DNA from 4 places in the Bradyrhizobium sp. LeoB3 genome. Region 3 is predicted to be linked to each of the others. Evidence: predicted binding sites of a transcription regulator. Region 3 holds the regulator's gene; each other region holds the start of a gene.
The links. The regulator HrcA, encoded in region 3, represses chaperone genes, less so after heat shock. The targets are predictions, from matches to a motif close to GTTAGCACTCNCNNNNNGNGAGTGCTAAC.
Positions count from the first base shown of each region.

Region 1: a site for HrcA is predicted at 1,750-1,778, ahead of groES (co-chaperone GroES). Genes of this name have one in related genera too.
Region 2: a site for HrcA is predicted at 2,598-2,626, ahead of ACZXDY_RS27845 (co-chaperone GroES). Genes of this name have one in related genera too.
Region 4: a site for HrcA is predicted at 2,819-2,847, ahead of groES (co-chaperone GroES). Genes of this name have one in related genera too.

Region 1 covers NZ_JBVBEF010000005.1:137,028-141,440, reverse strand. The annotation lists gene groL (chaperonin GroEL) at 1-1,350, opposite strand, end outside; gene groES (co-chaperone GroES) at 1,392-1,706, opposite strand; gene ACZXDY_RS07105 (usg protein) at 2,095-2,385, shown strand; gene ACZXDY_RS07100 (cupin domain-containing protein) at 2,476-3,006, shown strand; gene ACZXDY_RS07095 (NupC/NupG family nucleoside CNT transporter) at 3,154-4,413, opposite strand.
Region 2 covers NZ_JBVBEF010000052.1:29,756-34,168, reverse strand. The annotation lists gene ACZXDY_RS27860 (DUF1236 domain-containing protein) at 1-194, shown strand, start outside; gene ACZXDY_RS27855 (hypothetical protein) at 194-343, shown strand; gene groL (chaperonin GroEL) at 457-2,094, opposite strand; gene ACZXDY_RS27845 (co-chaperone GroES) at 2,206-2,502, opposite strand; gene ACZXDY_RS27840 (hypothetical protein) at 2,847-3,362, shown strand; gene ACZXDY_RS27835 (protein phosphatase CheZ) at 3,649-4,413, opposite strand, start outside.
Region 3 covers NZ_JBVBEF010000026.1:10,343-14,755, reverse strand. The annotation lists gene hemW (radical SAM family heme chaperone HemW) at 1-792, opposite strand, end outside; gene rdgB (RdgB/HAM1 family non-canonical purine NTP pyrophosphatase) at 785-1,414, opposite strand; gene rph (ribonuclease PH) at 1,425-2,138, opposite strand; gene hrcA (heat-inducible transcriptional repressor HrcA) at 2,299-3,387, shown strand; gene grpE (nucleotide exchange factor GrpE) at 3,624-4,232, shown strand; gene ACZXDY_RS18570 (hypothetical protein) at 4,303-4,413, opposite strand, start outside.
Region 4 covers NZ_JBVBEF010000028.1:66,283-70,695, reverse strand. The annotation lists gene ACZXDY_RS19710 (hypothetical protein) at 1-128, opposite strand, end outside; gene groL (chaperonin GroEL) at 723-2,345, opposite strand; gene groES (co-chaperone GroES) at 2,391-2,705, opposite strand; gene ACZXDY_RS19695 (trypsin-like peptidase domain-containing protein) at 2,935-4,032, shown strand; gene ACZXDY_RS19690 (hypothetical protein) at 4,368-4,413, shown strand, end outside.

The DNA.
Region 1 (4,413 bases), on a different contig from region 3:
CGGAGCCGACAGCGCCTTGCGCACGATCTCGACGCCGGTCTTCTGGTCGTCGTTCTTGGTGCGGATGCCCTTGAGCTGCTCGGAAGCACGGAGCAGGGCGACGCCGCCGCCCGGAACGATGCCTTCTTCCACAGCCGCGCGGGTCGCGTGCATCGCGTCATCAACGCGATCCTTGCGCTCCTTCACCTCGATCTCGGTCGCGCCGCCGACGCGGATCACCGCGACGCCGCCCGCGAGCTTGGCCAGACGCTCCTGCAGCTTCTCACGGTCGTAGTCAGAGGTGGTCTCCTCGATCTGCGCCTTGATCTGCGCCACGCGCGCCTCGATGTCGGCCTTCTTGCCGGCGCCGTTGACGATCGTGGTGTTCTCCTTGTCGATCATCACCTTCTTGGCGCGACCGAGCATCTGCAGCGTGACGTTCTCGAGCTTGATGCCGAGATCTTCCGAGATCGCCTGGCCGCCGGTCAGGATCGCGATATCCTGCAGCATGGCCTTGCGGCGATCGCCGAAGCCCGGAGCCTTGACGGCTGCGACCTTCAGGCCGCCACGGAGGCGGTTGACGACCAGGGTGGCGAGGGCTTCGCCTTCGACGTCTTCAGCGACGATGACGAGCGGCTTGCCGGTCTGCACCACGGCCTCGAGCAGCGGCAGCAGCTCGTTCAGCGAGGAGAGCTTCTTCTCGTTGATGAGGATGTAGGCGTCGTCCATCTCAACGCGCATCTTGTCGGCGTTGGTGACGAAGTAGGGCGAGATGTAGCCACGGTCGAACTGCATGCCCTCGACGACGTCGAGCTCGGTCTCCAGCGACTTGGCTTCCTCGACCGTGATCACGCCCTCATTGCCGACCTTCTTCATGGCGTCGGAGAGGAACTTGCCGATCTCGGCGTCGCCGTTGGCGGAGATGGTGCCGACCTGGGCGATCTCGTCGTTGGAGGTGACCTTCTTGGAGTTCTTCTGCAGGTCCGCAACCACAGCCTCGACCGCGAGGTCGATGCCGCGCTTCAGGTCCATCGGGTTCATGCCGGCGGCGACCGACTTGGCGCCTTCCTTCACGATCGCCTGGGCCAGCACGGTGGCGGTGGTGGTGCCGTCGCCGGCCGCGTCAGCGGACTTGGAGGCGACTTCGCGCACCATCTGGGCGCCCATGTTCTCGAACTTGTCGTCGAGCTCGATCTCCTTGGCGACGGTGACGCCGTCCTTGGTGATGCGGGGAGCGCCGAATGACTTGTCGAGCACGACGTTGCGGCCCTTCGGACCGAGGGTGACCTTCACCGCATTGGCGAGGATGTCGACGCCGCGCAGCATCTTGTCGCGCGCCTCGACGGAGAATTTGACTTCTTTAGCTGCCATGTGAGTTTTTCCTTGAGGGATTTATCCTGGGAGGGAGGGCCTTAGGCCGCCTTCTTCTTGGAAGCGGGGACGTCGAGGACGCCCATGATGTCGCTTTCCTTCATGATCAATAGCTCCTGGCCGTCGATCTTGACTTCGGTGCCGGACCACTTGCCGAACAGCACGCGATCGCCAACCTTGAGATCGATCGGGATCAGCTTGCCGGCCTCGTCGCGGCCACCAGGGCCGACGGCGACGACTTCGCCCTGGGAGGGCTTTTCCTTGGCAGTGTCTGGAATGATGATGCCGCCAGCGGTCTTCTCTTCGGCGTCGATGCGCTTGACCACGACGCGGTCGTGAAGCGGACGGAAACTCATGCAGTCCTCCTAAGCTATTCTGGATGCTGTAGAATTCTGGAGCGTTAGCAGTCTGTCTTGGCGAGTGCCAAGCCAGCCGCGATGGAGATAGGCCAGACTTTGTGTGGGAGCAAGGGTTTGTAGCAGAAAAATTGGCACTCGAAATCGCCGCCTGCCAGTATCGTTTATCATCATTAACCTGGGCAGCGAGCGACGGCGAGACCTGCATTAGCAGATGCGCTAAGTTGCTGCTAATGCACGATTTTTCAACAGCCACCTAAACATTTGGGCTTGTGATGAGTTGGCCCTATGCGTCACAATTCCCTCATGTGAGCGCATCTCCGCGGGGGTGGCTCGACTAGCAGGCCATCCCGTGAATGCGCTCCTTCGAAAAAACGGAGGTTGGCATATGGTCTCGCGGGTTGGTGGGGTTGCTTCCGACGATTTCCGGAAGCAGATGCTGGGTTATGGGCTGACGACGGCACAGATCCTCTACCGAATGCCGGACCATCCTTCACTGCTGCAGACCTACGTCTGGCAGAATTACGACCTCTTCCCGAAATTCCCTGCGCTGCAGGATTTCCTCGCCTTCTGGCAGGAGCAGCTCGAGGGGCCGCTGCACTCGGTGACCGTTGCGCATTCCAAGCTGATCAAGCCGGCGGAGCTGCGTGCCGTCGACGGCGTCTTCCGCTTGCACTGAGGCGCCAAGACCAATTGCTGCCGGGCGGAACGGTGGTAACGTTCCCTGGACGCGTCCGCGTCGCGGACGCCTGCAACAGGGAGGCAGGCCATGGCTAAGAAGGTGACATCAAGACCCGCGGCCAAGACGGCGGTCCGGAAGAAATGGACGGGCCACAAGACCGCCGCCAAATCCACCGCCCGCAAGGCGATCAAGTCCAAGGGCCGCGTATCCAAGGCGGCACATAAGGCGCAGCCGAAGCAACGCATTGCGGTGAGCCATCATCGCGAAGAAGACTTCAAGGCCGACGGGCTGCGCGCTTATGCGCAATATCGCGATCTCGGCTTTGCCGACGCCACGCACGGGCTTGCGCAGGCGCATGTGATCCGGCTGGTCGGGCCGTGCAATCCGGAAGAGGTCTCGAAACTGCATTATCACGACGTGCAATTCCAGATGGTCTATGTGCTCAAGGGCTGGGTGAAGACCTACATGGAAGGGCAGGGCGAGACTCTGATGCAGCAAGGCAGCGCCTGGACCCAGCCGCCGAAGATCAAGCACATGATCCTCGACTATTCGGATGATGTCGAACTGCTCGAGATCATCCTGCCCGCCGAGTTCAAGACGGTAGAGTTGACGACGTAACCACCGCCGAACGACAAGCCACTCTTCTCGTCATGGCCGGGCTTGACCCGGCCATCCATCTTGCTTCGCAAGGAGTCTTTGCAGAATGATGGATGCCCGGGTCAAGCCCGGGCATGACGGTGTTGCCCCGGGGCAGGGCGGAGGCGCCTACGTCAACAGCCCCACGATCGCGCCCATCAGGCAGGTTGTCAGCGTGCCCGACACGATCGACTTCAGCCCGAGCGAATTGATCTCCTCGCGCCGCGTCGGCGCCATCGTGTTGAGGCCGCCGATCATGATGCCGAGGCTGGCGAAATTGGCGAAGCCGCACATCGCATAGAGCATGATCAGGCGCGAGCGCGCATCCAGCGCGTCGGTGGGAAGCTTCGACAGATCGACATAGGCGATCAATTCGTTCAGCACGGTCTTGGTCCCCATCAGGCTGCCCGCAGTGATGGCTTGCGACCACGGCAGGCCCATCAGCCAGCACACCGGGGCCATGATATAGCCGAGCAGACGCTGCAGAGAAATCTTGGCGCCGCCGATGTCCGGCAGGATCCCGAGCATCGCGTTGACGAGATAGACCAGCGCCACCAACACGAGCAGCATCGCGACGATGTTGAGCAACAGTTCAAGCCCGGCCGCGGTGCCCTTGACGATGGCATCCATCGTCGAGGACGCCTGCATCTCGGGATCGCTGCGATCGTCGAGCGCGCCGCCGGTGCGCTCGCCTGATGTCTCCGGCACCATGATCAGGCTCACCAGGATCGCCGCCGGCGCCCCTAGCACCGAGGCAATGACGAAATGCGCCGCCGCATCGGGGATCAGCGGCGCCAGCAGGGTGGCGTAGAGCACCAGCACGGTACCGGCGATCCCGGCCATGCCGCCCGTCATCACCAGGAACAGTTCGGCGCGGGTGAGCTGCGCCAGATAGGGCCGGATGAACAGCGGCGCTTCCACCATGCCGAGGAAGATATTGGCGGCGGTGGAGAGCCCGACCGCGCCGCCGACGCCGAGCGTCCGTTCGAGCAGCCAGGCCATGCCGCGCACGATCGGCGGCAGCACGCGCCAATAGAACAGCAGCGTGGTCAGCACGCTCATGACCAGCACGATCGGCAGCGCCTGGAAGGCGAGGATGAAATCAGCGCCCGGCGCCTTGACATCGAACGGGAGCGGCGCGCCGCCGACATAGCCGAACACGAAGGAGGTGCCGGCACGCGAGGCGGCGGCGATGACGCCGACGGCCTCGTTGATGGCGCCGAAAGCCGATGCCACCAGCGGCACCTTGATCAGGGCCAGCGCAGTGACCAGCGTCACGATGAGGCCGACGATCGCCTGCCGGATCGACACCGCGCTGCGCTTCTCGCTGAAAGCCCAGGCGATCAGAAGCAGCGCCACCACGCCGAACGCCGATTGCAGTTGTAACAT
Region 2 (4,413 bases), on a different contig from region 3:
CCGAGCACAAGGTTCGTCCCGTGACGACAAAGGAAAAGATCGTCGTCGGCGGAACGGTGCCGAGTGATGTCGAGCTCGCGGCGGTGCCGTCCGATTGGGGACCATCGCTCACGAAGTATCGCTATGTGTATTCCGGGGACCGCGTGATGCTGGTGGATCCCGGCACGCGCACCGTCGTTCAGGAAATTGATTGATGCAGGATAGAGGCTGCCGTTACGGCGGCCTCTATCTCTTCCGATGGAGGGAAATTTTGGAATCTCATCGCGAGGCCAGGATCGTGGGCGTGAGCCTGGCCATGGTCTACGTCGCCTGCCTGGTATTCGCCGCCATCAGCCTGACCTGACAGGAAGTACTCGGCGGCTATTCGGTTCTGATGCAATCAGAACCGAATATGTTCTAGTCCGGATACGAAAAGGCCGCCCAAAGGCGGCCTTTTGATTTGATTGTTAGAGGGGCTCAGAAGCCCATGCCGCCCATACCGCCGCCTCCGGGCGGCATCGCAGGCGCCGGCTCCTTCGGCAGTTCGGCGACCATGGCTTCCGTCGTCACCAGGAGGCCGGCGACCGAGGAGGCGTCCTGCAGCGCGGTGCGCACAACCTTGGCGGGGTCGATGATGCCTTCTTCGACCATGTCGACATATTCCTCGGTCTGGGCGTCGAAGCCGAAGGTCTCCGACTTGTTCTCGAGGATCTTGCCGACCACGATCGAGCCTTCGACGCCGGCGTTTTCCGAGATCTGGCGCACGGGGGCTTCGAGGGCCTTCAGCACGATGTTGATGCCGGCCTGGACGTCGGAATTGTCGTTGGAGAGACGGCCGACCGCCTTCTTGGCGCGCAGCAGCGCCACGCCGCCGCCGGGCACGATGCCTTCCTGCACCGCGGCGCGGGTTGCATTCAGCGCGTCCTCGACACGGTCCTTCTTCTCCTTGACCTCGACCTCGGTTGCGCCGCCGACGCGGATCACCGCGACGCCGCCGGCCAGCTTGGCCAGCCGCTCCTGCAGCTTCTCGCGGTCGTAGTCGGAGGTGGTCTCCTCGATCTGCGCCTTGATCTGGCCGACGCGTGCCTCGATGTCGGCCTTCTTGCCGGCGCCGCTGACGATCGTGGTGTTCTCCTTGTCGATCACGACCTTGCGGGCGCGGCCGAGCATCTTGATCGTGACGTTCTCGAGCTTGATGCCGAGCTCTTCGGAGATCAACTGGCCGCCGGTGAGGACCGCGATGTCCTCCAGCATCGCCTTGCGACGGTCGCCGAAGCCCGGCGCCTTGACGGCGGCGACCTTCAATCCGCCGCGCAGGCGGTTGACCACCAGTGTCGCCAGCGCCTCGCCCTCGACGTCCTCGGCGATGATCAAGAGCGGACGGCCGGACTGCACGACAGCTTCAAGCACCGGCAGCATCGCCTGCAGACCGGAGAGCTTCTTCTCGTGCAGGAGGATGTAGGCGTCCTCGAGCTCGGCGGTCATCTTCTCGGCATTGGTGATGAAATAGGGCGAGAGATAGCCGCGGTCGAACTTCATGCCTTCGACGATGTCGACCTCGGTCTCCAGCGACTTGTTCTCCTCGACCGTGATCACGCCCTCATTGCCGACCTTCTGCATGGCCTGGGCGATCATCTTGCCGATCGCGGTGTCGCCATTGGCCGAGATGGTGCCGACCTGGGCAACCTCGGAAGAGGCGGCCACTGGCTTGGCGCGCTTCTCGAGGTCCTTGACCACGGCGGCGACGGCAAGGTCGATGCCGCGCTTCAGGTCCATCGGGTTCATGCCCGCAGCAACCGCCTTGCCGCCCTCTCGCACGATCGCCTGCGCCAGCACGGTCGCGGTGGTGGTGCCGTCACCCGCGGTGTCGTTGGTCTTGGAGGCGACTTCGCGCAGCATCTGCGCGCCCATGTTCTCGAACTTGTCCTCGAGCTCGATCTCCTTGGCGACGGTGACGCCGTCCTTGGTGATGCGAGGGGCACCGAAGCTCTTTTCGATGACGACGTTGCGGCCCTTCGGGCCGAGCGTGACCTTTACCGCATTGGCAAGGACATCGACGCCGCGCAGCATTCGCTCGCGGGCTTCTCCGGCAAATTTAACGTCTTTGGCAGCCATATCTTGCTCCTGGAATGATTGAGGGCACTGGGCCGCACACCCTTGTCGTCATTGCCGGGCTTGACCCGGGCATGACATGTGTGGATGTTGCGGCCGCTCCGCTAAGTTGCGTTAGACCAGAACGCCCATGATGTCGGACTCCTTCATGATCAGGAGTTCCTCGCCGTCGAGCTTGACCTCGGTGCCCGACCATTTGCCGAACAGCACGCGATCGCCGACCTTGACGTCGATCGGGATCAGCTTGCCGGTCTCGTCGCGGCCGCCCGGCCCGACGGCGGTGACTTCGCCCTGAGAGGGCTTTTCCTTGGCGGTGTCGGGGATGATGATGCCGCCCTTGGACTTCTCTTCGGCTTCGATGCGCTTGACCACGACACGGTCATGCAGCGGGCGGAATTTGGATTTAGCCATGACGTTTCCTCTTGGAGGCTCGGTTTCAGGTCTCGTTCATCGAGGCCGGGGTGAATGCCGGCCGGTCGATGGCTCGCGGGCAGGATATCCAGCGCATTAGCAATCGTCGCGCCAGAGTGCTAATTGTGGGGCGGGGAATATGGCTTGGCGCCTTTCCTGTCAAGCAAAGTGGTTAAGGCCTTGGTGAGGCCAATATAGGATGCTGCAACCAAATCAAATCAGAGCCCAGGTTGGAGTTCTCACGTCATTGTTTCGACGTCATTGCTCTGCCTTACGTTTTAAGCTTGGCTGCAGGACGGGTGCGGCCCAAAGGTGCGACCCAAGGATATTTCGGGGGAATACGGATGATCGGATCAGGTGACGCGCGCGCGGTTGCGAAATTTGCGACCGTCTCGGCGCTGACGCTTCTGTTGGGCGCGTGCAGCAGCGTCAACCTGCCGTCGCTGTCATCCAACCCGGGGCCTGGGCCCGAACCGGAACTGGCGCCGGAAATGCCCGCCACCATTCGTTCCGACGAGATCGTCGGCCGCTGGGGCTTGGCCTCCTACCAAAATCCGGCGGACCGCGCTCGCACCGAGAAGATGGCGCGCGACCAGTGCAAGCAGCCTTACGTGATCGGCGCCGGCCAGTCCGGCGGCGTGATCATGCATCTCGCAGACCAGGCCACCCCCCAGGAGCTGCGTCTGAAGGGCTCTCCGAGCGGCAAGAACTATATCGGCCCGCCGGGGCCGTCCGGCGGCGAGCAGGACCGCGAGATCGTCTCCTTCGACGGCCGCGTCATGGTCACTCGCTTCGTCGACAAGGACGCCGCCGTCCGCTACGGCAACATGGTCTACGTCCGCTGCGCGCCACGGGCGTGAAGTTGCCAATTGCTGTGCGCTCTCCCCTTACAAGGAGGGCTATATGCGGCGGTGCCGGTTGATGTGCCCTCGCCCCTTGTGGGAGAGGGCAGCTCCGCTGACAGAACTGGACTCATTTGGGTGAGGGGTTCTCTCCGCGAACGCTATCGCCCGCGGAGACAACCCCTCATCCGGCGCTTCGCGCCAGCTTCTTCCACAAGGGGAGAAGGGAAGAGGGGGCGCCGCCGCGCATAAAAAACGCCGGCATCGCGCCGGCGTTTTGCGTTGTTCCCTGCGATCTGCCTGCTCAGTCGAACATCGCGTCGATATCGTCCTGCGAGGCGTGGCCCACGTCGCCGTCGAGCTTCGGGCCGTTGAGCAGGCGGGCGTCGCCCTCGCGGGTGTCGACGATCGGCGGCGCGTGCGCCTTGATGGCGTCGACACCGCCCCAGATATCCATCATCGCATTGATGTGCTGCTCGATGAACTTCATCGTGTTCATCACCTTGTTGATGCGCTGGCCGGTGAGGTCCTGGAAATTGCAGGCCTCGAAGATTGTCACCACACGTTCCTGGATATCCTCGGCAAGCAGCTTCTGCTGTTCGGGCGAGGCGACCTTGGTCAGCGCGGTGGCGGCCTGGTCGATCGCCTCAGTCGCCTCGAGGATCTGCTGGGTCGCCTCCTCGGTGCCGCCGACGACGGCCCCGAGCTCGCCGTTCACCTTGGCCATCTCCGGGCCATCGAAGCCCCTGCCGTGCAGCGCCGCGATCTCGCGCTTGGTGCGGTTGATGGCATCGTGGATCAGGTCGAGCTCGACCTTCAGCTTCTCGCATTGCTCGATCTGTGCCCGATAGGTGTCGAGCAGCGCATGCGCTTCGGCGACCTCGCGCGCCACCGCCGCCTCGGTGGCTTCGGCTGCGACCGGACGCTGGGCGTGGACGCCGAGCGCCATCTGCGCGCGGATGGATCGAAGCTCCGCCATGATCTCCCGATGCATTGGACCGATTTCACCGCCTTCCACCGTAACCGGTGCCGGCATCGGCATGTCGCCCATAATGGCTTGTTCAACACG
Region 3 (4,413 bases):
TTCGTCGCCACGCCAATAGACGAGATTGTGCCGGCACTCCGCACCTAGGCGGGCGTGATTGGAGATCTCGTAGGCCGGCAGGCCTGCTTGCGTACAGACCTCTTGCGTCACGTCGTAAAGCGCGCGCGCGACCGCCTCGTCCGGCGTCTGCAATTTGCCGGCGGCATGCAGACCAAAGAACGGCGTGCCTTCCTCGATCGTGAGTTGATAGAGCGACAGATGCTCGGTGGCTTCCGCGATCGCCTGCTTCAGTTCGTCGGCCCACATCGCGGGAGTTTGATCGGGCCGGGCGTAGATCAGGTCGAAGGAATAGCGATCGAAAGATTGGCGGGCGACGGCGACCGCATCGAGCGCTTCGCGCGCAGTGTGTAATCGCCCCAGCGCCTTCAGCGAGGCATCATCGAGCGCCTGCACGCCGAGCGATACGCGGTTGACGCCGGCGGCGCGATAGCCGCGAAACCGTGTGGCTTCGACGCTCGTCGGATTGGCTTCCAGTGTCACTTCGACATCGGTAGCGACGCGCCAATACTTGCCGATCGCATCCAGGATCGCGCCGACCGTCTGCGGCTGCATCAATGACGGCGTACCGCCGCCGAGGAAGATCGAGGACACTTCGCGGCCGGGGACGCGCGCCGCGGTCGTCTCGATCTCGCGCGCAAAGGCGCGGGCAAAGCGCGCCTCATCGATCTGCGTATGCCTGACGTGGCTGTTGAAATCACAATACGGGCATTTCGACAGGCAGAACGGCCAGTGCACGTAGACGCCGAAGGCTGCCTGGTCCCGGTCAGTCAAGGCATATCTCCGCCAATTTGACGAAGGCACGGGCCCGGTGCGACAGGCCGAGTCCGAGCGGCGGCAACCCGTGCTTCTCGACGCTCGTCATCTCGCCGAAGGTGCGGGTATGGCCATCCGGCAGGAACATGGGATCATAGCCGAAACCCGCGGTGCCGCGCGGCGGCCACACCAAAGTTCCATCGGCGCGCGCTTCGACCTCTTCGAGGTGCCCATCCGGCCAGGCGACACAGAGCGCGGAGACGAAATGAGCGCTCCGGCGGTCAGGCGTCGTGGCGCCACGTTCCTGCAAGAGGCGCTCGATCCGCGTCATCGCGGCGGTGAAATCCTTGTTTTCGCCGGCCCAGCGCGCCGAATAGATGCCGGGGGCGCCGTCCAGCGCGTCGACCACCAGCCCGGAATCATCAGCAAATGCCGGGAGATCGGCGGCCTTGGCTGCCGCAATCGCCTTGATCGCGGCATTGGCGCGAAAACTGTCGCCGGTCTCCTCGGGCTCGCCAAGACCGAGATCGCCTGCCGAGATCGCCTCCACGCCATGCGGCGCCAGCAATTCGCGCATCTCGGCAAGCTTGCCGGGATTGTGGGTCGCGATCACGAGCTTTCCAGTGATTCGGCGGTGCATGGCCTATTGACTACGCCACTGCCATTTTCTGCAAGTCGACCAGCCGCGCCACGCCCTTGCGCGCCAGCGCCATCAGCGCCAGGAACTCGTCCTGCGAGAACGGCGTCTTTTCCGCGGTGCCCTGTACCTCGATGATGCGGCCGTCGCCGGTCATGACGAAATTGGCGTCGGTCTCGGCTTCAGAATCCTCGGCATAGTCGAGGTCGAGCACCGGCGTGCCATTATAGATGCCGCAGGAGATGGCCGCGACGTTGTCGCGCAACACGTTGGTTTTCAGCATGTTGCGGGTCTTCATCCAGTTGATGCAATCGGCCAGCGCGACCCAGGCGCCGGTGATCGAGGCGGTGCGCGTGCCGCCATCGGCCTGCAGCACGTCGCAATCGACCGTGATCTGGCGCTCGCCCAGCGCTTCCAGGTCGATGGTGGCGCGGAGCGAACGGCCGATGAGGCGCTGGATCTCGATGGTGCGCCCGCCCTGCTTGCCGGCGGAGGCCTCGCGCCGGGTACGTTCCAGCGTGGCGCGGGGCAGCATGCCGTATTCGGCGGTGACCCAGCCGCGGCCCTGGCCCTTCAGCCATGGCGGCAGGCGGTCTTCCAGGGTCGCAGTGACCAGCACATGGGTGTCGCCGAATTTCACCATGCAGGAACCCTCGGCATATTTGACCACGCCGCGTTCCAATGAGACGGGGCGCAGTTCGTCGGGTGCACGGCGGCTTGGCCGCATGGGAATCCTCCGGGAATTCGAGCGAATATGGCTGGCGGTGCTTGTAGGAGCGGGCAGCCGCAGCGGCAAGCTTTTTGGCCACCCTCCCTGGCCGTAATGCACGCTTGTCACCGGGCGTGTGGATGGTCAAATTAGACGTAGTTGTGAGGGAATTTTACTGGTGGCTCAACACGAACCGGTTGGTTTGATCGCGCCGCACGCCGGGCTTGCCCAGCTCAACGAGCGTTCGCGCGACATTTTCCGTCAAATCGTCGAAAGTTATCTGGCGACCGGCGAGCCGGTCGGCTCGCGTAACATCTCGCGCCTGATCGCGCTGCCGCTGTCGCCGGCCTCGGTGCGCAATGTGATGTCCGATCTCGAACAGCTCGGACTGATCTACGCGCCGCATACCTCCGCCGGCCGACTGCCGACCGAATTGGGCCTGCGCTTTTTCGTCGATGCGCTGATGCAGGTCGGCCATCTCACGGAGGCGGAACGGCAATCGATCCAGAGCCAATTGGCTACTGTCGGCCGCGCGCAGTCGGTCGAGGCGGCGCTCGATGAGGCCTTGATCCGGCTATCCGGCCTCACTCGCGCCGCCGCCGTGGTGCTGACGCCCAAATCCAATGCGCGGCTGAAGCATATCGAGTTCGTGCGGCTGGAGCCGGAACGTGCGCTGGTGGTGCTGGTCGGCGAAGACGGGCAGGTCGAGAACCGGGTGCTGAGCTTGCCGCCGGGTGTTCCATCCTCGGCACTGATCGAGGCCACCAACTTCCTCAATGCACGCATCCTCGGCCGTACGCTCGCCGAAGCGCGGCTCGAACTCGAGACCGCGCTGGGACAAAGTCGCGCCGAGCTCGATCAATTGACGCAGAAGGTGATCTCTGCAGGGCTTGCGAGCTGGTCGGGCGGCGACAATGAAGACCGGCAGCTCATCGTGCGCGGGCACGCCAATCTCTTGGAGGATTTGCATGCGCTCGAGGATCTCGAGCGCATCAAGTCGCTGTTCGATGATCTCGAGACCAAGCGCGGCGTCATCGACCTTCTGGGGCGTGCGGAAAGCGCCGATGGCGTGCGGATCTTCATCGGGTCGGAGAACAAATTGTTCTCGCTCTCGGGGTCCTCGACCATCGTTGCGCCCTATAGCGACGGCGCCGGCCGTATCGTGGGTGTGCTCGGCGTGATCGGGCCAACCCGGCTGAATTATGCGCGGGTGATCCCGACCGTGGACTATGCCGCGCGCCTCGTCAGCAGGATCCTCGGCGGCTAGAGCATTTCCGGTTCTGATGGAATCAGAACCGGAACTCTAGATTCTTGTTTTGACGCGTTTTCTTCACGCGAACCGGTGTCCACCCTCGGATCAGGTCCGAGGGCATGCTTCGCTCCAAAACGCTCTAACCCCGAAACGGGGCCGGTTGCGCTTGATTTTCATGGCCCAAAGCACGATATCCGGGCCAGCCAATCCCTTAACTGTTGATCAGACGTGATTTTTCGAAAAGGCAAGCCATGACCGACCCGAACCGGCCAAACGACAACGCCGAGAACCCGGCGCAGACCGGCGAGCCCGTGGTCTCGAAGCCCTACGTCATGCCAGACGATCCCGAACAGGGATCGGCGGAAGCCTTGACCAAGGAGCTCAATGAAGCGCGCGATCGGACATTGCGCACGCTGGCCGAGATGGAAAACCTGCGCAAGCGCACCAGCCGCGAGATCGCGGATGCGCGCGCTTATGGCATCACCGGCTTTGCCCGCGACATCCTCGACATCGCCGACAATCTGCAGCGTGCCCTCGACGCCGTCCCGGCGGAGGCCAAGGCGGCCGCCGACCCCGGGCTGAAGGCCCTGATCGAGGGTGTCGAATTGACCGAGCGCTCGCTGCACGCCACGCTGGAGAAGAACGGCGTCAAGAAGTTCGATCCCACCGGCGAGAAGTTCGATCCGAACTTTCAACAGGCGATGTACGAGGTTCCCGATCCCTCCGTGCCCTCGGGCACAGTGGTGCAGGTGGTCCAGGCCGGCTACACGATCGGCGATCGCGTGCTGCGTCCGGCGTTGGTCGGTGTCTCCAAGGGCGGCGCAAAAACCGCGCCGGCTTCCGCCGCACAGCAGAACTGAATCTGCTCAACGCATCCGCTGACGGAATGCTGTTAATGCCGGCCTCGACAAAGGCCGGCAGAGATAGATGTTATCGCGGCTGAATTCCGTCGCGCACGCTGCGGAAGCGCGGGAATGCGGTCGACCATTGATCGCGCGGCGAGGAGCCGATGATGCGCAGCGAGGTCTGCGCACCGAACCG
Region 4 (4,413 bases), on a different contig from region 3:
CCCTTCAGCAAGCTATGGCAATGCGCGATCACCCGCCGGTCGCTCTCGATCAGGAACGCGCGCACGGCGTCGGGCAGGTGTGAATCGGAGCGCTCGGAAATCTGCTGACGGTGTGCCAATTCGAACATGGTTGCCCTCAGTAGCAGCAGGCGCGACCCATGCAGCGCGGATCGCGCCACGTGCGGACTCAGCTCACTCTCGGCAAGCTGCGCTCATGTTCGGATGGAAGTTGAAAGGAGCCTGGCTGAATATTGTCCGGCAACAGTAGGATATCGGTCTTGAAAAGCGGGGACCGCGGTTTCCAGCTCATCCAGCGGACCGACTCCAGATAGGAAATGGGTGGGAGCGGCAGAAGGTGGCCAGCGCTGTCGAGCGCCAACCTTGGCGTACTATCCATCCCCCAGGCGCTAACGGGCACGAGCACCATCGCCATGGCAAAAGCGGCTGCGACGGTTCTGCGGACGCCGCGTCCTGATGTCTTGGGCCAAGCCGAGCTGGATGCGTAGTTTCGGGTCATCTCATCCTCCTGTCCTTGAAAAACTGATCCATGCGATCGTGAGAAGGCTGAGGGCGAACATGAGCCAATGCATTGCCGTCGCCCCAATCTTGCGCGATCGATCCTGAATGCGAGTGCTCATCTGAGGCTCCCTGGCGCTTGTGAGCTTCCTTTCTCGTCGCGGTTGGCGGAGAGCCCGGCCGTTTCCGGCCGGGCCCGTGCTTGATTAGAAATCCATTGGCGGCGTTGCAGCGGCCGGCTCGGACTTCTTGGGCTTGTCGGCGACCAGTGCTTCCGTGGTGATCAGCAGAGCTGCAACGGAGGCCGCGTCCTGCAACGCGGTGCGAACGACCTTTGCGGGATCGATCACGCCGGCCTTCACCATGTCCTCATATTCGCCAGTGGCGGCGTTGAAACCCCAGTTGTAGTCGGAGTTCTCGAGCAGCTTGCCGACGACGAGCGAGCCGTCCTCGCCGGCGTTCTGGACGATCTGCCGCGCCGGCACCTGGATCGCGCGGCGCACGATATCGACGCCGGCCTTCTGATCGGCATTGGCGGTCTTTAAGCCATCGAGCGCTTTCAGCGCACGCAGCAGCGCCACGCCGCCGCCCGGCAGAATGCCTTCCTCGACCGCAGCGCGAGTCGCATGCATGGCATCGTCGACCCGGTCCTTCTTCTCCTTGACCTCGACTTCGGTCGCACCACCAACACGGATTACGGCGACGCCGCCGGCGAGCTTGGCCAGCCGCTCCTGCAGCTTCTCGCGATCGTAATCGGAGGTGGTCTCCTCGATCTGCGACTTGATCTGGGTGACGCGAGCCTCGATGTCCTTCTTGGCCCCGGCGCCGTCGACCACGGTCGTATTCTCCTTGTCGATCACGACCTTCTTGGCGCGCCCGAGCATCTTCAGCGTGACATTCTCGAGCTTGATGCCGAGATCTTCCGAAATCACGGTGCCGCCGGTGAGGATGGCAATATCCTCCAGCATGGCCTTGCGGCGATCGCCGAAGCCTGGCGCCTTCACCGCCGCGACCTTGAGGCCGCCGCGCAGTCGATTGACCACGAGCGCGGCAAGCGCTTCGCCCTCGACATCCTCGGCCACGATCAGCAGCGGCTTGCCAGACTGCACCACCGCTTCGAGCAGCGGCAGCATGGTCTGTAGACCGGACAGCTTCTTCTCATGGATCAGAATGTAGGGATCCTCGAGTTCGACCCGCATCTTTTCGGTGTTGGTGACGAAGTAGGGCGAGACAAAGCCGCGGTCGAACTGCATGCCCTCGACCACCTCCAGCTCGGTGTGGAGGCTCTTGGCTTCCTCGACGGTGATGACGCCCTCATTGCCGACCTTCTGCATCGCATCGGCAAGGAAGCGGCCGATCTCAGTATCGCCATTGGCCGAAATGGTGCCGATCTGGGCAATCTCCTCGTTGGAGGTGACCTTCTTGGCGTGGGACTTGAGGTCATTGACAATGGCGTCGACCGCAAGATCGATCCCGCGCTTGAGGTCCATCGGGTTCATGCCGGCCGCAACGGATTTCGCGCCCTCCTTGACGATGGCCTGGGCCAGCACGGTCGCAGTCGTGGTGCCGTCCCCGGCAAGGTCGTTGGTCTTGGAGGCGACTTCGCGCACCATCTGTGCGCCCATGTTCTCGAACTTGTCTTCCAGTTCGATTTCCTTGGCGACGGTGACGCCATCCTTGGTGATGCGGGGTGCGCCGAAGGATTTCTCGATCACGACGTTGCGTCCCTTGGGACCGAGGGTGACCTTCACGGCGTTCGCCAGCGTGTCCACGCCCCGCAGCATCCGCTCGCGGGCTTCCGTGGAGAATTTCACGTCCTTGGCAGCCATTTGCCTGCTCCTTTCTCTCAATGACTGTCAGCTCTTGCAATTTGCTCAGGCGGCCTTCTTGAGCGAGCCGGTCTTGTCGACCACGCCCAGAAGATCGCTCTCCTTCATGATCAGGTAGTCCTGGCCGTCGATCTTCACCTCTGTGCCGGACCACTTGCCGAACAGCACGCGGTCTCCCGGCTTGACGTCGATCGGGGTCAACTGGCCCTGCTCATTCCTCGCGCCGGGCCCCGCGGCGACGATCTCGCCCTCCTGCGGCTTTTCCTTCGCGGTGTCGGGAATGATGATGCCGCCGGCAGTCTTCTCTTCGGCATCGATGCGGCGCACGAGCACGCGGTCGTGCAATGGACGGAAATGCATGCACATCCTCCTTGTCAGGTCAGCGATGTCATAAAGCCGGGTCCGGGACCGGCCCCGGGCGGAAAACGACCTAGGAAGCGGAAAAAAGTCCGTCAAGGGTCCCTAAATAAATTTTTGTCACTCCGGGCGACCGAGTGCCAGGCCGCCTCTTGAACGGCCATTTTCGGTCAACCAGCTAACCGACGCGGCGGCCGCTGGAGGCCGAAAGACAGATTCTGGGGGAGATTTCATGCGAGTTTTGCGTTTGCTCGGATGGCTGGGCGTCATCTCCGGGTTGTGGTGGGCGCTGTCGGCAGCGCCGGCCACCGCTCAGATTCCGGACCTCAATACAGGCCGCGTGCCGACGCTTGCGCCGCTCGTGCGGGAAGTGACGCCCGCGGTCGTCAACATTTCGGTTCAGGGGCGAGTGCGCGAGGACAATCCGCTTTACCAGGATCCGCTGTTCCGCGAGTTCTTCAACGTCCCGAAGCAACTGGAGAAGGAAGTCAGCGCGACCGGTTCGGGCGTGATCGTCGACGCCCAGCGCGGTTATGTGCTGACGGCGAACCATGTCGTCGCCAATGCCACCGCAGTGCAGATCAGGACCAAGGACGGCCGCAAGTTCGCCGGTCGGGTTGTGGGCCGCGATCCGCCCACCGATATCGCACTGCTGCAGATCAGGGAGCCTGCCGGGCTCAAGGCTATTGCACTCGGCGACAGCGACGCGCTTCAGGTCGGTGACTTCGTGATCGCGGTCGGCAATCCCTTCGGACTCGGCCAGACCGTCACCTCGGGCCTCGTCAGCGCGCTCGGGCGCACTGGGCTCGGCAAGCACGGCTATGAGGATTTCATCCAGACCGATGCGGCAATCAATCCCGGCAATTCCGGAGGCGGGCTGATCAACTTGCGAGGTCAGCTGGTCGGCATCAATACGGCGATTATCTCGCCGGGCGGCGGCAATGTTGGCATTGGCTTTGCGGTGCCGATCAACATGGCGCGCGAGGTAATGAACCAGCTTGCGGCGACCGGACGAGTCGAGCGCGGGCGCATCGGCATTGCGCTGGAGGACATGGAAGCGCCGGCCACGGGCGCGACGCAGGGCGCCCGCATCAAGGAAGTCAGTCCCGGCTCTCCGGCGGAGCGCGCGGGGCTGCGCCGCGGCGACATCATCCTCAAGGCCAACGACATTCCCGTCCGCAGCGCAACGCAGATGCGCAACGTGATCGGGCTGACGCCGGTCGGCCGGCAGGTGCGGCTGACGATCGAGCGCGACCGCATGACCGAAAGTGCCACGGTGGAGGTTGTTCCGCTGAGCGATCAAAGGGCGCGGGTGCGAGGGCCCGGGTGAGCGATGTCCGCTTGTGGCCATAGCTGAAGACTGCATTAGGGATTGTTACGTCGGCTCGCCGCGGTAGACCGGGCTTCGCTGAACGCGGCTCCATCGCGAGAACGCCGCCGCACTTGACCGCGTCATTCGACAGGCCAAGCCAACTATCTCAGCCCCCATCAGGGTTCTCCAGACTTGCCCCCGCCCCGACACTTTCCTCGGGCGACAGCACCACGAATTCATCCCGCTGCCTGATCAGGTGATGGTAGAGTCAGGACATCACTGGCAGTGAGCGATACGGGCGCTGGTGGCTGAGAGACGGTTGCGCTCCCGCCTGCACAGGACGGGAGCGAGCTATGTCAGACCTTCTTCAATCAGAAGTTCGCGCGATGCAGCTTCGTC